3 regions of the Geobacillus sp. Sah69 genome follow, and region 3 is predicted to be linked to each of the others. Evidence: riboswitches for the same ligand, from Rfam matches in the RefSeq annotation. Region 3 holds a riboswitch; each other region holds the start of a gene.
What was found. Region 3 has a riboswitch for S-adenosylmethionine ahead of AP057_RS13420 (methionine biosynthesis PLP-dependent protein). Riboswitches for the same ligand answer to the same signal wherever they lie in the genome.
Positions count from the first base shown of each region.

Region 1: it holds a riboswitch for S-adenosylmethionine, as region 3 does, so the genes downstream of both, mtnW (2,3-diketo-5-methylthiopentyl-1-phosphate enolase) here and AP057_RS13420 (methionine biosynthesis PLP-dependent protein) in region 3, are expected to answer to the same signal.
Region 2: it holds a riboswitch for S-adenosylmethionine, as region 3 does, so the genes downstream of both, AP057_RS12665 (methionine ABC transporter ATP-binding protein) here and AP057_RS13420 (methionine biosynthesis PLP-dependent protein) in region 3, are expected to answer to the same signal.

Region 1 covers NZ_LLKS01000019.1:302,448-307,073, forward strand. The annotation lists gene AP057_RS03365 (carbon-nitrogen family hydrolase) at 1-318, opposite strand, end outside; gene AP057_RS03370 (pyridoxal phosphate-dependent aminotransferase) at 415-1,590, shown strand; SAM riboswitch class I at 1,730-1,838, shown strand; gene mtnW (2,3-diketo-5-methylthiopentyl-1-phosphate enolase) at 1,916-3,157, shown strand; gene mtnX (2-hydroxy-3-keto-5-methylthiopentenyl-1-phosphate phosphatase) at 3,154-3,816, shown strand; gene AP057_RS03385 (methylthioribulose 1-phosphate dehydratase) at 3,813-4,445, shown strand; gene AP057_RS03390 (acireductone dioxygenase) at 4,475-4,626, shown strand, end outside.
Region 2 covers NZ_LLKS01000054.1:12,494-17,119, forward strand. The annotation lists gene AP057_RS12660 (ISLre2-like element ISGsp3 family transposase) at 134-1,501, shown strand; SAM riboswitch class I at 1,734-1,843, shown strand; gene AP057_RS12665 (methionine ABC transporter ATP-binding protein) at 1,932-2,960, shown strand; gene AP057_RS12670 (methionine ABC transporter permease) at 2,950-3,618, shown strand; gene AP057_RS12675 (MetQ/NlpA family ABC transporter substrate-binding protein) at 3,634-4,485, shown strand; gene AP057_RS12680 (hypothetical protein) at 4,590-4,626, opposite strand, start outside.
Region 3 covers NZ_LLKS01000057.1:3,057-7,682, forward strand. The annotation lists gene metC (cystathionine beta-lyase) at 190-1,368, opposite strand; gene AP057_RS13420 (methionine biosynthesis PLP-dependent protein) at 1,372-2,475, opposite strand; SAM riboswitch class I at 2,675-2,785, opposite strand; gene AP057_RS13425 (esterase family protein) at 2,978-3,706, shown strand; gene AP057_RS13430 (YjcG family protein) at 3,745-4,269, shown strand; gene AP057_RS13435 (GNAT family N-acetyltransferase) at 4,266-4,626, shown strand, end outside.

The sequences.
Region 1 (4,626 bases), on a different contig from region 3:
GATTTGGCCATGGCGGTTGGCCACGATCATCGTGTTTGTCACGCCGGCGGCTGTTTTTTTGGCGACCGAACCGGCGACGAAATGGACGCCGTACGTTTGCGCCAATCGGGAAGCGAGCGCCTTCGCCCGTTCGGCGCCTTCGTCGGCAATTTCATCCAGGCGCGTCAAATCGTAGCCGGTCGTCCATAACTCTGGCAGCACGATGATGTCAGCGCCGTCTTTGGCAGCGGATTCCACGGCCTGTTCGGCTTGCTGTTCGTTTTTTGCTGGATCGCCAAATGCAATGTCAAGCTGCAGGCAGGCGATGCGGATCGTCATGAGCGTTCACCTCGGAAAAAATTTTCTTTACATTTTGCTTTTAACGATATATGATGTTGCACTAGAATTTCAAGAATGTTTGAGAAGGTGTGGACGATGACGATCGAATTTCCCTTTTCCGAACTGCTTGAACAGCTGCCGAAGCAGTTTTTCGCCTCGCTCGTGGCGAAAGTCGGTGCGAAGATCAAGGCGGGTTATGATGTGATCAACTTAGGGCAGGGCAATCCGGATCAGCCGACGCCAAAGCATATCGTCGAGGCGATGCAGCGGGCGGCGGCCAATCCGAAATACCATAAATATTCGCCGTTTCAAGGCTACTCGTTTTTGAAAAAAGCCGTAGCGGCGTTTTACGCGCGCGAGTACGGGGTGACGATCGACCCGGCCCGCGAGGTCGCCATCTTGTTCGGCGGCAAAGCCGGGCTTGTCGAGCTGCCGCTTTGCCTCGTCAACCCGGGCGATGTCGTGCTCGTCCCGGACCCGGGTTATCCGGACTATTGGTCGGGAATCGCGCTCGCCCGCGCGCGGATGGAAATGATGCCGCTTGTCGCGGAGAATGAGTTTCTGCCGGATTATTCGGCCATTCCCAGGGCGGCGGCCGACCGGGCGAAACTGATGTTTTTAAACTATCCGAACAACCCGACCGGCGCGACGGCGACGAAGGAGTTTTTTGCTGAAACGGTGGCATTTGCGGAAAAGTACGGCATAGCCGTTGTGCATGATTTTGCCTATGGCGCGATCGGCTTTGACGGCCAAAAGCCGGTCAGCTTTCTAGAAGTGGACGGGGCGAAAGACATTGGCGTTGAAATCTACACGTTCTCGAAAACGTACAATATGGCCGGCTGGCGCGTGGCGTTCGCTGTCGGCAATGAGCGGATCATCCGTGCCATTGAGTTGTTGCAAGATCATTTGTACGTCAGCTTGTTCGGCGCCGTCCAAGAAGCGGCGGCAGCTGCGCTCCTCGGCCCGCAAGACTGCGTCGCGGAGCTCGTTGCCTTGTACGAGGCGCGCCGCAATACGTTTATTCATGCTTTGCGCGCGATCGGCTGGGAAGCGCCGGCGCCGTCTGGATCATTTTTCGCCTGGCTTCCGTTGCCAAAAGGCGCATCATCCGCCGAATTTGCCGATCTGTTGCTTGAGCGGGCGCATGTCGCCGTTGCCCCAGGCATCGGTTTTGGAAAACACGGCGAAGGGTATGTGCGCGTTGGATTGTTGACCGATGAAGCGCGGCTTCGCGAAGCGGCGGAGCGGATCGGCCGGCTCGGATTGTTTTGAAAAAAAGAGCGGCAATGAACCGTTGACGGGACAACGTTGACCAGGCTGTTTTAAAAAAATGATTGACAACGGCGGCAAAGGCTGTCATAATTCAAAGTAAATTTGCCAATCGTTTGACAAGTGCATAAACGAGCAGGCTTTCTTATCAAGAGCAGGCGGAGGGACGAGCCCAATGAAGCCCGGCAACCGGCTTGGCGCACGCTAAGCACGGTGCTAATTCTTGCAGCGGAAACGCTGGGAGATAAGAAGAGCGCCATGAATGAATGACGCCTCTTCTTAGGAAGGGGCTTTTTTATTTCGCCATATATTGAAAGAGGGATGGACGATGAGTGCAGTCATTGCGACGTATTTTCTTCATGATGAACACGATATTCGCCAAAAAGCGGAAGGAATCGCGCTCGGCTTGACAGTCGGCACATGGACCGACTTGCCGCAGCTAGAGCAAGACCAGCTTCGCAAGCATAAAGGGGAAGTCGTTGCGATCGAAGAGCTTGGCGAGAGCGAGCGGGTAAACGCCTATTTCGGCAAGCGGTTGAAGCGGGCAATCGTCAAAATCGCTTACCCGACCGTCAACTTCAGCGCCGATTTGCCAGCATTGTTGGTGACGACGTTCGGCAAGCTGTCGCTTGACGGGGAAGTGCGGTTGCTTGATTTGGAATTTCCGGAAGAATGGAAGCGGCAGTTTCCGGGGCCGCGCTTTGGCATCGCCGGCATTCGCGAAAAGGTCGGAGTGTACGACCGCCCGCTGTTGATGAGCATTTTCAAAGGCATCGTTGGCCGCGATTTGGCGTATTTGACATCAGAGTTGAAAAAGCAAGCGCTTGGCGGCGTTGACTTGGTCAAAGATGACGAAATTTTGTTTGACAGCGATCGTCTGCCATTTGCGAAGCGCATTACAGAAGGCAAAGCGGCGCTCGAAGAGGTGTACGAACAAACAGGCAAGCGGACGCTGTATGCCGTCAACTTGACCGGCAAAACGTTTGAACTGAAAGAAAAAGCGAAACGGGCGGCTGTGCTTGGCGCCGATGTGCTGTTGTTCAACGTGTTCGCCTATGGATTGGACGTCCTACAAGGGTTGCGGGAAGATGAAGAGATTTCCGTTCCGATCATGGCCCACCCGGCGTTCAGCGGCGCGATCACGCCGTCGGAGTTTTACGGCGTCGCCCCGTCGCTCTTGCTTGGAAAGCTTTTGCGGCTTGCCGGCGCCGACTTTGTTCTGTTCCCATCGCCGTACGGCAGCGTCGCCTTGGAGCGCGAGCAGGCGCTTGGCATCGCCCGGGCGCTGACCGATGAACAAGAGCCGTTTGCCCGGGCGTTTCCAGTGCCATCGGCCGGCATCCATCCGGGCTTGGTGCCGCTCCTTGTCCGCGATTTTGGCCTTGACAGCGTCGTCAACGCCGGCGGCGGCATCCACGGCCACCCGGACGGGGCGATCGGCGGCGGAAAGGCGTTTCGCGCCGCCATCGACGCAGCGCTGGTCGGCCGTCCGCTTCGTGAAGCGGCGAAAGACAACGAGGCGCTGCAAAAGGCGATCGACCGCTGGGGCGCTATTGAGGTGGAAGCATGACGAAACAACTCGTTCTTTTTTGCGATTTTGACGGCACGATCACGGAAAACGACAACATCATCGCGATTATGAAACAGTTCGCCCCGCCGGAGTGGGAGGCACTAAAGGACGACATTCTCGCCCAGCGCATCTCCGTTCAGGAAGGCGTCGGAAAAATGTTTTCGCTTCTTCCGTCAGCGCTGAAAGGGGAGATTGTTGACTTTTTGCTTAGCACCGCCCGCTTGCGCGAAGGGTTCCGCGAGTTTGTCGCATGGACAAAAGAGCAAAGCATCCCGCTCTATATCGTGAGCGGCGGCATCGACTTTTTCGTCTATCCGCTGCTTGAAGGGCTCATTGAACCGGAGCGGATTTTTTGCAACGGTTCCGATTTCAGCGGTGAGACGATCCGCATCACATGGCCGCATGCATGTGACAGCCGGTGCCAAAACGGCTGCGGCTGCTGCAAGCCGTCGCTATTGCGCAGGCTTGCCCGCCCGGACGGGTATCACGTCGTCATCGGCGATTCGATCACCGACTTGGCGGTGGCCAGGCAAGCCGACTATGTGCTGGCGCGCGATTTTCTGCTTGAAAAATGTCAAGAGCTTGACCTGCCGCACGCGCCATTTGCGACGTTTTTTGACGTGATGGATGCGTTGCAGCGAATGGAGGTGATCGTATGAGCATCGTCGTGAAAAAGTGGAACGAGCTTGCGGAAGTGAAAGCCGAGCTCGCCGCCTGCGATTGGTTTTTCGCAACAAGCGGCAATTTGTCGATCAAAGTGACGGACGACCCGTTGACGTTTTTGGTGACAGTGAGCGGCAAGGATAAGCGGAAGCAAACGGATGAGGACTTCTTGCTCGTTGACGCTGCTGGCCGACCAGCGGAGAAAACACATTTAAAGCCATCAGCGGAGACGCTGCTGCATGTGGAAATTTACAACCGCACAAACGCCGGTTGCGTCTTGCACGTTCATACCGTGGACAACAATTTGATTTCTGAACTGTATGCGTCAAACGGGGAAGCAGTCTTTTCCGGCCAAGAAATCATCAAGGCGTTTGGCATTTGGGAAGAAAACGCCGCAGTGCGCATCCCGATCATTAACAATGACGCCGACATCCCGACGCTGGCTCGGGAGTTTGCGAACCATGTTCATGGCGACGCCGGCGCTGTGTTGATCCACAACCACGGCATTACCGTCTGGGGACGAACGGCGTTTGAAGCGAAAAAACATTTGGAAGCGTGGGAGTTTTTGTTCAGCTGGCAGGTGAAGCGGCTGCTTTTGCAACGGGCCGGCCTGCCGGTTGGTTAATATACATCTTTTAGAAGGGGGATTTTGACATGGCCGTCATCAAAGTGAGAAAAACAGGTGAAGTGATTACAGGAGAGGAGAATGTGCGCGCCTTTTTAAACAGCCAAGGCGTCCTGTACGAGCATTGGGACATTGCCAAACTGCCGGAGCATTTGCGCGACAAATACGTGCTCACCGATGA
Region 2 (4,626 bases), on a different contig from region 3:
AACTTTTGTTCGCGACGCTCGTCGGGGCCACCAAGCGAAGCGCGGTAGAAAAAAGCAAATGTCATGCAAAAAGGACTCTCTCCCTGCTATGATGGTGATGACCAACATCCATAAAACAGGAGGGAGAGAGTCCATGAAACATCTTACCACAGAATGGCCTTTATTAAAAGAGCTGGAGGAACAATTAGTCAGAACTCTTCAAAAGGTGTTCGCTGTCTTGTTGGCGGCCCTTTTGGAGGAGATTGATCAACAACTGGCGGAAGCGCGGGACAAGCGCCGGTATCAGCTGAAAGACAAACGGCCGACCACGATCCAAACGCTGTTTGGAGAAGTGACGTTTCGACGGAACTACTACTATGATCGGCAGGCGGGGGCGTATACCTTCTTGCTGGATGCCGAACTGGGCTTTGATGGAGCGCAGTCGATCAGCCCTTGCCTCGAGGAAACGGCGGTCGAGTTGGCCGTAGAGTGCTCTTCCTACCGCAAAGCGGCCCGTACGTTGGAGTCGATCGTGGGGTATGCGGTCCTAAGCCACGAGGCGATTCGCCAACTGGTGCTGGAGGCCCCTGTCTCGCTGCACCACCCTGTTTCCCAACGGCACGGCCGYGTGCTGTTTGTGGAGGCGGATGGYCTGTTRATTTCCCGCCAGGGGAAAGGGAAACGGGCGAAAGAAGAGAAAATCCTGGCGGTTCACGAYGGATGGAAACGAAACGGTTCGCAGCTCGAGCTCGTGAACCGGCGCCACTACCTCCATGAAGGGGAGGGAGACGTGTGGGAACGGTTCGAAGAGTGGCTGATGAACGAATATGCCTATGARCCGTGCCGGGACCTMTTGATCATCAACGGCGACGCGGCGTCGTGGATCACGGCCTGCCGGGAGTATTTTGGYAAGCGYGCSTGCTTTCAGCTGGATCGATTTCATGTGGCGCGGGAGCTGCGTCAGTGTCTGTCCGGCCATCCGCGTTGGCGGGAGGTGCGGAAGAAGCTGGCGAAACAAGACGAAGAGGGYCTTCTSGTGGAGCTGAACAGCGCGGTCGGCACGTTGGAGGACGAAGCGAAAGAGAAGCAGATGGCTGCCATGATCCGRCGGATCGAGTCGATGCCGGGATGCATCCGGGACTATCGGGAGTGGCTGTCGGAGCAAGGGGTGGAGACGACCGGCATGCGTCCGATGGGCCACGCCGAGAGCGTGATGAGCCGGTTTGCGCATCGGGTGAAATCCCGCCGCAGCTGGAAAGACCAAGGGCTTCGGGCGTTTCTGAGGGCGATGGCGGCCCGAATCGACGGGATTTGGCGGAGAAATGGGCAGTTGGTGGAGGAAGAAGAGACCCGAACGGCGGCCTCGGCCTCAACAAAGTCCAAGCGGATCGAACAGGCCAAACGGAAGGCCGGACGGTTATGGGCAGATGTGGTGCGTCAGAATCTACCGTGTCTGCAGCGGTCATCCGGGACGCCGATCCATCAAGCGTTGTCGGCGCTCCGGGATGGTGGTTGGGTGTAAAAAAATGGAATATCGTATCATCGCCTCAAGATGAGGGATGAGAGTCCGAAAGCGCTTACGATATGAATTCCTGAAAATGGTTCGCTAACTAGTGATTGACAACACCCGTAGTGAACCGAAAAAATGTTCTCCACAAAGTCTTGACTGACTCTTGGGTGAAATTTTTATTGACAATGTTCGACACAAGGTGATACAATCACAGTTGTAGTCAATCGAATAGGCGATTGTTGCGCTCTTATCAAGAGAGGTGGAGGGATGTGCCCAATGAAGCCCGGCAACCGTCAGCGCGTGCGCTGAAAAGGTGCCAATTCACACAAAGCGGCCTGCTTTGAGAGATAAGAGACGGAATGGTGCACAATACCTTTCTGTTCTCTGCGGGCAGAAAGGTTTTCTTTTTGCGCTCCGCCGCCTTGGGGAGGAAGGTGAAACGATGATTACACTCGAACATGTGACAAAGATCTATCAAGCGGCTAACGGCTCGGTCACGGCCGTCGACAATGTGTCGCTTGAGATTCGCGAAGGGGAAATTTTCGGCATTATCGGCTACAGCGGCGCGGGGAAAAGTACGCTCATCCGCTTGCTCAATGGGCTCGAGAAGCCGACGGGCGGCCGGGTGGTCGTCGCCGGCCGCGACATGGGGCGCATCAAAGGGCGGGAGCTGCGCAAGGCGCGTCAAGAGATCGGGATGATTTTCCAACATTTCAACTTGCTTTGGTCGCGCACAGTGCGGGAAAACATTGCGTTTCCGCTCGAGATTGCGGGTGTTCCGAAAGCGGAGCGGCAAAAACGGGTCGATGAATTGATCGAGCTCGTCGGGCTCACGGGGCGGGAAGAGGCGTATCCGTCGCAGTTGAGCGGCGGGCAAAAGCAGCGTGTCGGCATTGCCCGGGCGCTCGCCAACAACCCGAAAGTGCTGCTTTGCGACGAGGCGACATCGGCGTTGGACCCGCAGACGACCGATGCGATTTTGGACTTGCTCGTTGACATCAACAAGCGGCTCGGGCTGACGATCGTGCTGATCACCCATGAAATGCACGTCATCCGCAAAATTTGCGACCGCGTCGCCGTGATGGAAAACGGCAAAATCGTTGAGCAAGGCGACGTGTTGCACGTGTTCCGCAACCCGCAGCAGCCGATCACGAAGCGGTTCGTCAAGCAGCTCGTCGAGCCGGAGGAGACGGAAGAGGCGATTTCCCATTTGTTTGGCCAATACCCGAACGGGCTGATCGCGCAGCTGACGTTTGTCGGCGCGGCGGCCGGCCAGCCGCTCATCAGCCAGGTCGTGCGGCAATTTGCCGTCGATATGAATATTTTGCAAGGGAAAATTTCGCAAACCCATCAAGGCGCTTATGGGGTGCTGTTTGTGCACATCAATGGGGCGGCGGATGAAATTGACCGGGCGCTTGACTACATTCAACGCCAGCAGGTGGCGGTGGAGGTGATTCACGATGCTCGCTAACCTCCTGCCGAACGTCCAATGGGAGACAATGTGGGCGGCGACGGTCGAGACGCTGTATATGACGGGAGTGGCGGTGGCGGCCACTTTCGTTCTCGGAATCGTTCTTGGCTTGCTTCTATTTTTGACAGCGAAGGGCAACCTATGGGAAAACCGGTTTGTCAATACCGTGATTGCGGCGTTTGTGAACATTTTCCGCTCCATTCCGTTTATTATTTTGATCATTTTGCTCATTCCGTTTACCACCTGGCTCGTCGGGACGATGCTTGGCGCCAATGCGGCGCTGCCGGCTTTGGTCATTGGGGCCGCGCCGTTTTACGCCCGCATGGTGGAGATTGCCCTTCGCGAAATTGATAAAGGCGTCATCGAAGCAGCCCAAGCGATGGGCGCCTCAACGTGGACGATCATTTGGAAAGTGCTGCTGCCGGAGTCATTGCCGGCGCTTGTCTCCGGCATTACGGTGACGGCGGTGTCGCTCGTCAGCTATACAGCGATGGCTGGAGCCATCGGCGCCGGCGGGCTTGGGAACTTGGCGTATTTGGAAGGGTTCCAGCGCAACCATAACGATGTGACATTTGTCGCAACCGTATTGGTGTTGGTCATTGTATTTATCATTCAGCTGATCGGTGACTTTGTCACTTCGAAAATCGATAAACGATAAAGGGGGAAACAACTGATGAAGAAATGGTTGGGTGTGTTGCTCGCCGCCATTCTCGTGCTCGCTTTGGCGGCATGCGGCGGCAACAATAACGACAGCGCGGAAGGCGGCAAAGACGGCAAATTGGTGAAGTTGAAAGTCGGTGCGTCGAACGTGCCGCATGCGGAAATTTTGGAAAAAGCGAAACCGATTTTGAAAGAAAAAGGCATCGACTTGGAGATCATTACGTTCCAAGATTACATCTTGCCGAACAAAGCGCTGGCTGAGAAGCAAATCGACGCCAACTATTTCCAACACATTCCGTATTTGGAATCGCAAAAGAAAGAGTACGGCTATGATTTCGTCAACGCCGGCGGCATTCATATCGAGCCGATCGGCTTATACTCGAAAAAATACAAAAGCATTGAAGAACTGCCGGACGGCGCGACGATCATCATGAGCAACTCGGTCGCCGACCATGGCCGCATTTTGTCGATGCTGCAAGAAAAGGGGCTCATTAAGCTGAAACCGGGCATCGATAAAACGAAAGCGACGGTCAACGACATCGTCGAAAACCCGAAACATTTGAAATTTAAAGCGGACGTCGATGCTGGACTTCTGCCGCAAATTTACAAAAACGGCGAAGGCGATGCGGTTTTGATCAACGCCAACTATGCGCTTGACGCCGGTTTGGACCCGGCGAAAGACCCGATCGCCGTGGAGTCGCCGAAAAACAATCCGTATGTGAACATTGTGGCGGTGCGCAAAGGCGATGAAAACCGAAAAGAAATCAAAACGCTTGTCGAAGTGCTGCAATCGAAAGAAATTCAAGATTTCATCAAAGAAAAATACCACGGCGCCGTCATTCCAGCGGCGACAAACAATCAATAACGGAAGCGAATCGCTTCCGTTATTTTTTGCACAAAAAAGAGCCGCCCGAAAGTTCAAAACCGTTTTGGATGGAGAGACGCCGCGGCCGGTCTGTTTCCCGCGCTTCATCGGTTGTTCAAACGCGCCAGTACGGCGGCGAGC
Region 3 (4,626 bases):
CATATTCTATCCTATTCGTTGGCTAACGCCAACCGACATTCATCTCCCACTTTCACTGGTGCTGGCGCACCTTCACGTTTAGAAGTAGGAGACTTCTTTCGGAGGGAAGTTAAAAGAGGAGCGGCTGTTGTCAACCTCAGCGGCATCTTGACCCGCCCGCCAAGCTGTGAAGGCTTGGCGGGCTGATGGCTATGGCGTTGAAACTGACGGCCGCTCCTGAACAAACGACAACGCCTGCTCAAAATCGGCGATCAAATCGTTGACATCCTCCAGTCCGACGCTCAGCCGCAGCAAGCCGGCGGTAATGCCGCGGCGGAGTCGCTCGTCTTTTGGCATCGCCGCATGCGACATTTTCGCTGGGTGCGATAAAATTGACTCGACCGCCCCAAGGCTGACAGCAAACACCGGCAAGCGGACGTTTCGGACGAACGTCCGAGCCGCTTCTTCATCGGCTAAACGGAACGACAGCACAGCGCCAAACCCGGCCGCCTGATGGCGCTGGATGTCATGGCCTGGGTGGTTCTCCAGCCCCGGATAATACACTTCTTCGACCTTTGGATGACAAGCCAAATACTTGGCGATGGCGGCCGCTGATTCAGACGACTGCTTCAGCCGAACGTGGAGCGTTTTTAATCCCCGCAGCACAAGCCACGCATCTTGGACGCCAAGGACGGCGCCAAACGCGTTTTGCAGTTTGTACAATTCTTTTCCCAATTCCTCGTCTTTCACGACCGCCAGCCCGGCGACGACGTCGCTATGGCCGGCTAAAAATTTCGTGGCGCTGTGAAGGACGACATCGACTCCAAGATCGAGCGGCCGCTGCAACGCCGGCGTCATGAACGTATTATCCAAGAATGTCAAACAGCCATGCGCCTTCGCCAGCTTGACGACGCCTCGAATGTCGGTCACTTTTAACAATGGATTGGACGGCGTTTCCATATAAATGACTTTCGTGTTCGGCCGGATGTTTTCCGCTACTGCGTTTAAATCGGTCATATCGACAAACGTATATTCAATGCCAAAGCGGCCGAGCACCTCCGTAATCATCCGGTACGTGCCGCCGTAGACGTCTTCGGTCACGAGGACGTGGTCGCCTCGGGACAAGAGCAAAAACGCCGTCGAAATGGCCGCCATGCCAGAAGCGAACGCAAACCCGCGCGTTCCGCCTTCTAACGCCGCGATCGTTTCCTCGAGCGCCTCGCGCGTCGGGTTGCCGGAGCGGCTGTAGTCGTATTTGCCGAATGAATCGAAATCGAACTGATGGAACGTGGAGGCGTGCTGGATCGACACGCTCACCGCTCCCGTGTGGCGATCGACTTTCCATTCATTATGGAGCAGTTTCGTTGAAAACGACCATTCCCGTTCCATCGCTTACACCTCTTTCATGTGTTTGAACGCTTGCGCCAAGTCGGCGATTAAATCATCCGCATGCTCGATGCCGACCGAGAAGCGGAGCAGTCGGTTGCAAATACCGTTTTGGATGCGGATTTCTTCCGGAATGTCGGCGTGCGTCTGCGTCGCCGGGTACGTGATGAAGCTTTCGACTCCGCCTAAGCTTTCCGCGAATGTAATGAGGCGCAAGCTTTTTAAAAACCCGTTCACCCACTTTTCATCGGCAATCCGGAACGACAGCATCCCGCCTCTCCCTGGATACAGCACATCAGTGACATCTTCATGTTCGCGCAAAAAGGCGCTCACTCGCTTCGCATTTTCTTCATGCTGGCGCATCCTTAACGCCAACGTTTTCATCCCGCGAATCAACAGCCATGAATCAAACGGCGACAACACCGCGCCGATGGCGTTCTGATACTCGGTCAGGCGTTGACAGAGCTCCTCGCCCTTGGCGACGACAAGGCCAGCCAACACGTCGTTATGGCCGCCTAAATATTTCGTGGCGCTGTGGATGACAATATCGGCGCCTTGTTCGATCGGGCGTTGAATCACCGGTGTATAAAACGTGTTGTCAACAATCAACAAAAGCCCATGCCGTTTGGCGAGCTTGGCGACCGCCGAAATATCCGCCTCCTGCATCAATGGGTTCGTCGGCGTTTCCAAAAAGATGGCTTTCGTTTTTTCCGTGATTTTTTCTTCCACAGCATCAAGATCGGCAAAATCGACGTAATGAAAGCCGAGACCGTACTTGCGCCAGCCGCGCTCAAACAGGCGGTACGTCCCGCCGTAAAGGTCGGCCGATACGAGAAACTCGTCTCCGCTCTCAAACAAGGCGAGCACTGTCTGAATGGCGGCCATGCCGGAGCTGAACGCATAGCCTTGGTCGCCGCCTTCCAGTCTCGCGATCGCTTCTTCGACGATTTTGCGCGTCGGGTTGCCGGTGCGGATATAGTCAAACCCGGTCGACTCCCCGATGCCGGCATGACGGTAGGCGGTGGAAAAATAAACTGGCGGGTTGACCGTCCCCGTCACCGTTTCGCTCCGGTTGCCAATTTGCGCTAACAACGTTTCTAGTTTCTCCACCTCATCTCTCTCCTTCTGTTGAAAATTCCATCATGGATCAACGGCCAACCACTTAACGCCCAACGAAGCGCCGCTGTTGGTCAAGCAGCAGCCGAGGGCCTTGATCCTCGACGCCTCTCGGTTGAGGGAGCGGCCGCTTGAGTAAATAAAAAAAGTCTTCTAAGAAGAAGACTTTTCCATACGAACATGGTCATGCTTCTTCTTATCTGCCGAATTGAATGCTCAATTCGCTGGATTTAGCACCTGGCCGTCGGGCGGCTGGTTGCTGAAGCTTCATTGGGCCAGTTCCCTCCGCTTCTCTTGATAAGAACCGCTGCGTATTTAATTTTGTTAATTGTTAATTTATTAAAAAATGTAACGCATTCCGGCCATTTTTGCAAGTCATTTTTTTGCCGGCGCCAATGTTCGGCAAGTTCACGAAAAATTCGAGCCCTTCGTTAACATCTTTTTGCCTAAATATGTTACAATAACAAGTGAACTTGCGCTTTCATGGAGGATGATCATGGCGACAGCAACAGGAACGATGCGCGATTATACGCTTTACAGCAGGGAGCTGCAAGAAGAAATCGGGTTGCTTGTCTACTTGCCAAGCAATTTTTCTCCGTTGCATAAATATTCTTTATTAATCGCGCAAGACGGCAAGGATTATTTTATGTACGGAAAAATCAAAAGCGTGATCGAGACGCTCATGGACGAAGGAACGATCGACCGAACGATCGTTGTCGGCATCCCGTACCGGAACGTCAGCGACCGCTACGAGAAATACCACCCAGCCGGTCGAAAAAACGAAGCCTATATCCGCTTTTTGGCCCATGAGCTCGCGCCGTTTTTGGATCGCGAGCTGCCGACGTATCAAATGGGCAAAGGACGAGCGCTGATTGGCGATTCGCTGGGAGGAACCGTGTCGCTTCTAGCCGGTCTGTTGTATCCGCATACATTTGGAAAAATCGCCATGCAGTCTCCTTACATTGACGACTCGGTGCTCGAACGCATCCGCGCGTTCCGCGCCCCGTCGCTTCTTTCCCTTTACCATTCCATCGGCGCAGAAGAAACGGCGGTCAAAACGACGGACGGCCATGTACGCGATTTTATCACCCCGAACCGGGCCGCACGGGACTTATTGATCGAAAAGCGGTTTTCCTACACGTACCATGAATTTGCCGGCGGGCATGCATGGACGTATTGGCAGCCGGATGTGCCCCGGGCGGTATCGGCCATTTTGTCGCTGTAAATAACGGCAAACGAACCATCTGAAGGAGGGAAAGCGGAATGAAGTACGTCATTGTCATTTTTCCGCCAAAGCGGATTCAAGACTTCGCCAACTCGTACCGGAAGCGGTACGACAGCCATTACGCCCTCATCCCGCCGCACATTACATTAAAATACCCGTTTGAGGCGGATGAGGAGCAAATCAAAGAAATGACGAAAGAGCTGCGCCGCATCGCAGCGGAAACGGAGCCAATTCCGATCAAAGTGACGAAATTCAGCTCGTTTTACCCGACAAGCCACATCATTTATTTGAAAGTCGAGCCAAACGAAGTGCTGGAACGGTTGCACGAGCAGCTGCACAGCGGCTTGTTTGCCGGGGAGCCGGAATTCGTGTTCGTGCCGCACATTACAATTGGCCGCGATTTGCCGAATGCGGAATACGCTGACGTCTACAGCCAACTGCGGCTGCAAAACGTCCATTTTGAAGAGACGGTCGACCGGTTCCACCTTCTTTACCAGCTCGAGAACGGATCATGGACTGTCTATGAAACCTTTATCGTTGGAGGAAAGGAAACGGGAGAATGAACGTCGCCATTGGAACAACGGAAGACCGCGCGTTGTATGAAGACGCGTTGCGCGTCCGTCGGATTGTATTCATCGAAGAGCAAAACGTGCCGGAAGAAGAAGAAATCGATGCATTTGAACATGAATCGTTCCATCTCGTCCTATACGATGGCGAACAAGCAGTCGCAGCCGGCCGGTTTCGCCTGGTCGATGAAGGGGTTGGCAAAGCGGAGCGCATCTGCGTTTTGCCGGCTTACCGCGGCCGCGGCGTCGGCCGGATGGTGATGGAGGCGTTGGAGCAGCTTGCGAAAACAAAAGGGGCGAAAACGGCGAAACTGAACGCCCAGACGCACGCAGAACCGTTTTACCAAAAGCTCG